One region of the Cohnella sp. GCM10020058 genome, then DNA from elsewhere that is predicted to be linked to it. Evidence: predicted binding sites of a transcription regulator. Region 1 holds the regulator's gene; the other holds the start of a gene.

Evidence for each region. Region 1 encodes LexA, which represses DNA repair genes until DNA is damaged. Its sites were predicted from a motif close to CGAACATATGTTCG; they were not measured.
Region 2: the regulator LexA is predicted to act here: its motif matches at 2,222-2,235, upstream of recA (recombinase RecA).

The regions. Positions count from the first base shown of each region.
Region 1 is NZ_JBHUJV010000013.1:198,382-202,771, forward strand. It holds gene ACFSR7_RS22330 (hypothetical protein) at 56-574, opposite strand; gene ACFSR7_RS22335 (DUF896 domain-containing protein) at 697-894, opposite strand; gene ACFSR7_RS22340 (LysM peptidoglycan-binding domain-containing protein) at 1,055-1,504, opposite strand; gene lexA (transcriptional repressor LexA) at 1,669-2,292, shown strand; gene glnA (type I glutamate--ammonia ligase) at 2,380-3,708, opposite strand; gene ACFSR7_RS22355 (MerR family transcriptional regulator) at 3,742-4,161, opposite strand; gene ACFSR7_RS22360 (methionine gamma-lyase family protein) at 4,288-4,390, opposite strand, start outside.
Region 2 is NZ_JBHUJV010000017.1:287,455-291,844, reverse strand. It holds gene ACFSR7_RS28820 (regulatory protein RecX) at 111-998, opposite strand; gene recA (recombinase RecA) at 1,095-2,153, opposite strand; gene ACFSR7_RS28810 (sensor histidine kinase) at 2,359-3,417, opposite strand; gene ACFSR7_RS28805 (response regulator) at 3,407-4,096, opposite strand; partial or broken gene ACFSR7_RS28800 (phospholipid methyltransferase) at 4,151-4,274, opposite strand.

The DNA of each region.
Region 1 (4,390 bases):
AATATCATTGGTTTAACCGTAGAAACGTACTTATAGAAAAGCGAATGTCCGTGGCTTATTTAGCACGGTTTTCCCACTCGATCTGATGCTGTCCAGCAAACTCCTTGAGCCGAACGGACATTGCATCCAGCGGATACCGGTTCATCAGCTTGGTGAACACCCAGTTGCCGCCTTTGATCGTCTCTACGACGATATAGCCAGGCATCTGGACGATTTTGCGAATCTCGAGCGGCTTAAGGGTCTTGTATCCCGCAAATTTGCGCGTCTCCAGCCTGTCCTTCGAGACGGCTAAATAAGGCCGACGGAGGAAGTAAAATACGGCGAGCAGCACATAACAGCCTACTGTTGCCCAGAACATGCCGGCGCTCTGTTCAAAGCTCGCGGACCAAGGCTTAAACAATAGAATATAGAACACGATCAGAAGCACGAGCGTGAAAGGCATAATGAAGCTTCGCCCTTTGAACCGGTCGATCTGCACCGAAGGAGCGGACAAACTCTGCTTCCCCTCTTTTTTGCGGCGTTTGTTGATTTGCTTCGAATTGCGCTGTACGGCGCGTTCCCATGAACGTGACACTGGATACCCTCCTATGTATAGGCAAAGCCGGCTTTAAGCCGGCTTCGCCGCGTTGCCGCATGAATAAGACCGATCATGCCATCTTTCACGACGTTAAATATCGGAATCTGCAAACGGGCGTATCAATGCTTGATCGTATTTTCGGGCGGTTCGTCCGTCCACTCGATCTGATCGAGCTGTTGCCTGAAGTTTCGTTTGAAGTTGTCCAGATAAAGCTTGCGCAGCTTTTGTCGCTCCAAAGTCTCTTCCTCGGTTAATCCGATCGTTTTGTGTTTATGTGCCAACTCGTTAATCCGAGCGATCAGTTTGTCGAATTCCATAGGGTCACCTCCCGTGTTGCCTCTTCTAATTTGACAATATCGCAAGGGGAATGTCAAGGCGAGGCTAAAGCAAAAAGACCGATATGCATCGGTCGATTAAGGATAGTCTATTCAAGAAAGATTCGTAATGCGAATATCGAAGGGATAAGAACGTGCGTTCCTATTCGACTTTATCGGACAGCTTGGCCGGAAGGACCAAGCGTTGACCGGAAGCAATGGTGGATGACGTCAGTCCGTTGCGCTTCATGATCAGGTGCACGGCCGCGATCGTCTTCATGCCGGCAGGCTTGGCACCCTCGGCAATCGCCCAAAGCGTATCTCCGCTGTCTACGGTCACGGTCGCTTCCGTTGCGGCAGCCGGACGGACGGAATCGGGCTCGGCTGATGCAGTCATCATGGACAGTCCCGCATAGATCAGCAGTGCGACAATCGGAATCAAAAACAGCCGCAGTCCCTTAAAGGAGACGATCGATTGAAAAGTGATCGCCAATGCCGTGCGCTCGACTCGCGCGGTCGAAGCGGAAGCTCGCCCCTCCCCGCTATCCCTCTTCATATATGTATAATCATTAGCCTTCAGCGAATCCGAACCGAGCAGCTGTACTTGTACCATCTCATCCACCCCAAACGTTTGTTCTGATACGAGAATACCACGAACATATGTTTGAGTCAACGATTTTGCGAACGCAAGTTCCCTAAGAACGAATGTTTGTACGAACTCCGGTTCTGTGTTATAATTTGTCATATGAATTTTCAAGTCAGTAGGAGGGCTTCGAGGTGTCGAAGATGTCCAACCGTCAATCCGCCATATTGGAATTTATTAAGAATGAAGTCAAGGACAAGGGTTATCCCCCATCCGTGCGCGAGATCGGCGAAGCCGTCGGACTCGCTTCGAGCTCTACCGTGCATGGCCATCTAGACCGTCTCGAAAAGAAAGGCCTCATTCGCCGCGATCCGACCAAGCCGCGCGCGATCGAGATTACGGACGGCGAGCAGGATCCTGTCGTTCAGTTCGCGCAGTCCATTCGTCAGGTTCCGCTTGTGGGCAAGGTCACGGCGGGCGTGCCGATCACCGCAACGGAGAATATCGAGGAATACTTCCCGCTTCCCGCCCAGATGGTCGGCGAGCAGACGGTGTTCATGCTCTCCGTCAGAGGCGACAGCATGATCGACGCCGGCATTCATAGCGGCGACTACGTTATCGTGCGCCAGCAGCAGACGGCTACCAACGGCGATATCGTCGTCGCCATGACCGAGGAAGACGAAGCGACGGTCAAGACGTTCTACAAGGAGCGCGACCACATCCGCCTTCAACCGGAGAATACGACGATGGAGCCCTTGCGCTTGAATAACGTGAGCATTTTGGGCAAAGTCATCGGTTTAATCCGCAGCATTCGATAATCGTTTTATTCCTTCATTCGACATCAACAACAAAGAATCCTCGGGATCGCGAAGCGATCGCCGAGGATTCTTTGTTGTTGCCGAGTATTAATAAGTCGTCAAATATTGATCCCGCTCCCATTGGTGGACCTGGGTGCGATAGATGTCGTATTCGATTTCCTTCATTTCATAGAAATGCGTCAGCGCGTGATCGCCGAGCGCATCGCATACGATCTCATCGCGCAGCATCTCGGACAATGCTTCGCGAAGATTCAGCGGGAGGCTTGGAATGCCTGCGTCGATGCGCTCTTCTTCGCTCATCACATATATATTGCGGTCGACCGGCGCAGGCAGCGCCGTCTTGTTGCGAATGCCGTCGAGGCCGGCCTTCAGCATGACTGCAAGCGCCAGGTACGGATTGGCAGCCGGGTCCGGATTGCGGACTTCGACGCGCGTGCTGAGGCCGCGGGACGCCGGAATACGGATCATCGGACTGCGGTTGCTCGCCGACCAGGCGACATAACATGGCGCTTCATAGCCGGGAACGAGCCGCTTGAACGAATTGACGGTCGGATTCGTGATGGCCGCCATGCCCCGCGCATGCTGCAGGATTCCCGCCATATAGTGACGCGCCACCGTGCTGAGGCCCAGACGGTCGTTCGCATCGTAGAACGCATTTTCCGAGCCCTTGAACAGCGACTGATGGCAGTGCATGCCCGAACCGTTCATGCCGTACAGCGGCTTCGGCATAAACGTCGCGTGCAGTCCGTGCTTGCGTGCGATCGTCTTGACGACGAGCTTAAACGTCTGGATTTGGTCGGCCGCCTTGATGGCGTCCGCATATTTGAAGTCGATCTCGTGCTGCCCGGGTGCGACCTCGTGGTGCGAAGCTTCGATCTCGAAGCCCATTTCCTCGAGCATAAGCACGATATCGCGACGGCAGTTTTCGCCCAGATCGGTCGGCGCAAGGTCGAAGTATCCGCCTTGGTCGTTAAGCTCTGTCGTCGGATTGCCCTTCTCGTCGGTCTGGAACAGGAAAAACTCGGGCTCCGGGCCGACATTAAACGACGTATAGCCAAGCTCCTCCGCTTCCTCGAGCGCACGCTTCAAGATGCCGCGCGGATCGCCCGCGAACGGCGTGCCGTCAGGCATATAGACGTCGCAGATCAGGCGCGCGACGCGGTCTTCCGTGACCCACGGGAAAACGACCCATGTATCGAGATCCGGATACAGATACATGTCGGACTCCTCGATCCGAACGTAGCCTTCGATGGAGGAACCGTCGAACATCATTTTGTTGTCCAACGCCTTTTGGAGCTGGCTTACGGGGATTTCCACGTTTTTGATGATGCCCATCAGATCGGTAAATTGCAAACGAATAAAACGTACGTTCTCTTCCTTGGCAATCCGAATGATATCCTCGCGCGAGTAGCTCATGACAGCCTCCTAGTATGGTCGTTGTAGGTACAGCTACTTGTTCTTGTAAAAGCGGGACAGCTCGCCCTGGATGAGCGATACTTGGCCCGGGCGCTTGTTGCCCGACATGATCTGCTGCTTGAGCATGCGGTGAAGCTGAGATTCGGACATCTCGCGTCGCTTGACCTCGGACAGCTCGTTGATAATCGTTCCGTCATCCGCGCTCTCTCCGACCGGGTTCATCACCTGCTTGATGCCGGCGATGTTGACGCCCTTTTCGATCAGCGCCTTGATCTCGAGCAGACGCTCGACGTCGTTAAACGAAAAAAGCCGCTGATTGCCCGCGGTCCGGGCGGGTTGAATTAATTCGTGTTGTTCGTAATATCGTATTTGCCGGGCAGTCAGATCGGTCAGCTTCATGACAATGCCAATCGGGAACAGCGCCATATTTCTGCGTATTTCGTCGCCAGCCATAACATATCAACCTTCCATCTGGGCGCGGAATTTGCAACCACTCCCATTGTAGCCCGGGCCGCAAAACATGTCAAGGAATGTGAGGTTTAATTCCAATGAGCATACGCAGCTTCGCAAGAGGCTTGGCTATTGATCCCGCCGAACTGACATCCCGCCGAGCATGCCGCGAGCATGCAGCGACTGCCAAGCCTCCCGCACCGCCAATTTAACGTGCGCATACGTTAAACCG
Region 2 (4,390 bases), on a different contig from region 1:
TGGCCGCCTTGGACGATTAGGCGCGGCTTGCGCCGCCGATCGCAGGTTGCTAAAAGCCTGAACTGCTTGATGGGACGGCAAAAAACGAGTTCGCTTCGCGCCTCAGCTCACTATTCCAGACCGTCCTCGTCGTAGGGCTCCTCGGGCGTATCCCATTCGTCGGATTCGGCTGCCGACGCAGAGGCTTGACGCACGGCTTCGCGGGCCGCAGCGCCCGGAAATCCCCTGCGCAGAAGCATGTTCATCAGCTTCATTTGCCGCTCCCGCTCGCTCTTGCCTTTGACGGAAGGCCAGCGCTTCATGGCCAGCGCCAGCGCGGAGCTCCGCTCCGCCTCTTCGTCGAGGCCCTTGATCGCTTCGTCGATCTCGTGCTTGTCGACGCCGCGCTGCATGAGCTCCTGACGGACCAGACGGCTTCCTTTCTTTTGTCCCGTCACGCGCTGCTCTGCGAAGCGCTGTGCGAACACGGCGTCGTTCACGTATCCCTGTCTCGCGAGCCGTTCGAGACAGCCGTCGATCGCTTCGGCGGCATATCCCTTGCGCTTCAGTCCTCGCCGCAGCTCCGCTTGCGTGCGGGCTTTAAAATCGAGCATGTATAGCGCCGAACGATAGGCTTCTTCTTTTTCTTGCTCCTTGCGGAGCATTTCCCACTCCTCGGGCGACAGTCGCCGGTCCTTAAGAAGCCGCCAGGCGACAAGCGTGTCCTCGTGAACGCTGATCAGCGCCTGCTCCGTCTGGCCCTCCACCGCAATCGCAAGTTTGTACATGGCGGGCCGCTTCGCGTCGGCCTCCACCGCTACGATGACGGCGGCTGCCGGCCCCGATGTCGCAGCGTCCGCTTCCCCGCTTGTCTCTTCGTTTGTCTCTACCTTTGTCTCTTCCTTTGAATAACGGTACGGAGAAGTAGCGCGTCGCGTGCGGGACCGCTCCCACTCCCGCTCGTCCGATATATCTACGATGCTGTCGGCCGGATTCGGCTCTGCTTTTTTTCTGACCATCGCCGGTCAACCTCCTCGCCTTTCATTGCTGTCAAACTGAAGCCGCACATGTCCAAAAGGGCATCCGCGGCTGCGGACGCCCTCAAGCTGTGCCTATTATTCGTTTTCGAAGTCCGGTTCTTCCTCGTCCTCATCCTGCTCCGCGGCGCTCGTACGAGCCGCCACGGCCACTTCGTTCAGCGTGGCTTCACGAATTTGCCGTTCGATCTGTCCGGACAGATCCGCATGATCCTTCAGGAACTGCTTGGAATTTTCCCGGCCCTGTCCCAGACGCTCGCCATTGTAAGAGAACCACGCGCCGCTCTTCTGTACGATATCCAGCTCGACGCCGATATCGATGATGCTGCCTTCGCGCGAAATGCCTTCGCCGTACATGATGTCGACTTCGGCTTGCTTGAAAGGCGGAGCGACCTTGTTCTTCACGACCTTGATGCGCGTCCGGTTGCCCACGATGTCATTGCCTTGCTTGATCGATTCGATACGGCGAACGTCCAGACGTACGCTGGCATAGAACTTGAGCGCACGGCCGCCCGGCGTCGTCTCGGGATTGCCGAACATGACGCCGACCTTCTCGCGAAGCTGATTAATAAAGACCGCGATCGACTTCGACTTGCTGATGGCGCCGGACAGCTTGCGCATCGCCTGAGACATCAGACGGGCCTGCAGGCCGACAAACGAGTCGCCCATGTCGCCTTCGATCTCCGCCTTCGGCACCAGGGCCGCGACCGAGTCCACGACGACGATATCAACCGCGCCGCTGCGTACGAGCGCTTCCGCGATCTCCAGCGCCTGCTCGCCGGTATCCGGCTGGCTCAACAGCAGTTCGTCGATGTTGACGCCAAGGTTGCGTGCGTACATCGGATCGAGCGCATGCTCTGCGTCGATAAAGGCGGCTTGTCCGCCGGCTCTTTGCACCTCGGCGATCGCATGCAGGGCGACGGTCGTCTTACCGGAGGACTCCGGTCCGTATACTTCAATAATCCGGCCCCGCGGGAATCCGCCGATTCCGAGGGCGATATCCAAAGCCAGCGCTCCGCTGGAATATGTCTCGACTTGGAGGTTGGCTTGCTCTCCCAGCTTCATAATCGAACCTTTGCCGAATTGCTTTTCAATCTGGCGCAATGCCATCTCTAATGCGGCGCGACGATCGGACAACACACCCACATCCTTATCATTTGATAGTTATATTATAACTTTTTATAAACCGTTTGCCAAGCTTTTTACGAACATTTGTTCGAAAAACTTCCAAAAAAGAACCGTAGCAAAGTATTCTTCGCTACGGTTCTTCCGCAACTTTCCTATACAATCTATCATAATTCGACAGCACGCGCAAGCCTGTCTCCCGCTTCCTTCGAGCGCATTACTCGGACAGGCCGGATGTCCGCGGAAGCTCGACCCGGAAACAGTAATGCCCGCTATTATAGGCAAACAACACTCTCCCCCCGTGCAATTCGGCGATGCTTCGCGCGATCGATAAACCAAGGCCCGCCCCTCCGCCCCGTGTCCGGGCGTCGTCCACCTTGTAAAATCTGTCGAACAGACGCTCCTCCTGCGCCTTCGTAATCGCCGCGCCTTCGTTCTCGACCGTCACCTGCGCGACGGGCCCGCTCGCATTCAATGCCACCTTGATTGTTCCGGGCTTCGTCGCGAACTTCAATGCATTCATCGCCAAATTGTCGATCGCCCGCCGCAAGCGTTCGGAATCGGCCGAGACGATTATAGGAGTCATAGGGAGCGACGCGACGATTTCCATCTCATCGGCCCGGGCCAGCGGCTGAAGCTCGACGAGCATTTGATTCAGCATTTCCTTAAGGTCGATATCGGAGAGCTCCAGCTTATAACCCCCTTGAGACAGTCTCGTATATTCGAACAGTTCGTCGATCAATTGGCTCAACTGCTGCGCTTTGTTAAACGAATTTCCGATGAATCGGTCATATTCCGTCTCGTCCTGGTAGGCCTTCGCTTTGAGGAGATCCAAATATCCGATGATGCTCGTAAGCGGCGTACGGAGATCGTGCGACACGCCCGTTATCAATTCCATTTTCGACTGCTCGATTTCCCTCTCCCTTTGGATCAAACTTTCCAGTTTCTCGGCCATCGCGTTAATATTGGCGGCGAGTACGCCTAGCTCGTCCCGTCTCGACTCGGTCACTCTGAACCGAAGATTGCCCGCGGATATGGCTGCAAGACCTTCAGACAGCTTTAGAAAATAGCCGATCGTCCGGCGGGTCAGCAATAGGAACACAATCGTAAAGGAAGCAAAAAAGGCGACCAGCGTGCTCGGCACGAAGCCGATCAGTCCGATCGGAACGGCGGTCGCTACGGCCATCCCTGCCGCAAGGCTGGCAATGAACGTCCACACCATCTGCATTCGGATGCTTTTCCTGCCGATCGCTACGGCGAACCAATTACTTTTCAATCTTGTAGCCTACCCCCCACACCGTCTTGATGTATCGCGGATCGCGCGGGTTGTCCCCTAACTTCTCCCGTAGGTTCCGAATGTGCACCATCACCGTGTTTTCCGAAAAACCGGCAGGTTCCTTCCATACCGCTTCGTATATTTTATCGGCATGGAAAACCTGGCCCCTATGCGTCGCGAGCAGTTCGAGAATGCCGAATTCGAGCGGGGTCAGCGGCACTTCTTTGTCTTTCAGAACGACCCGATGCTGGGCGATATCGATTAGCAACTCATTAAAAGCAATCGTGGTGTCGGGTTCGTTTTTGTAGATTCGGCTTTGCCGGCGAAGCTGAGCCTTAATACGCGCCATAAGCTCCAAGGGACTGAACGGCTTGGAAACGTAATCGTCCGCACCCGTGGAAAGTCCGGTAATTTTGTCGATATCCTCTTGTTTGGCGGACAGCATGATGATCGGAACGTCGGACATTTCCCGTATTTTCAGGCAAGCGCGAATGCCGTCCATGTCGGGCATCATAACGTCCAGAACGACCAGCGCGATCTGCTCTGTCCGGACGATCTCGAGCGCGCGCCTGCCGTTGTCCGCCTCTCGCACGATAAAGCCGTCGTTGCGCAAATAAACATGAATGATATCCCGAATGTCGGCGTCGTCGTCGACGACAAGTATCGCGTCTTTGCCCATCTGCGGCCTACCGCCCTTCACTTGTTCCTGTATCCGGTCGATTCTTGCTCTATTCTAAAGCTTCTTGCGGCAGGCGTATACGATGGCGGGCGGGAAATTAACCGGCACGAACTTCATCCGTTCGATGACGAACCGCCGCGACAACTGCGCGCATCTGCAATGAATACTGGAACGCGACGATTCGTCGTTGAACGAATCATAAAGCATAAAATTAAGGAGCTTCCCGAGAAGATTCTGAAGATTTTATAAAGAAGCAGTCCGGCGCCGCTTGCCCGCTAGGCAGCAATCCCCTAG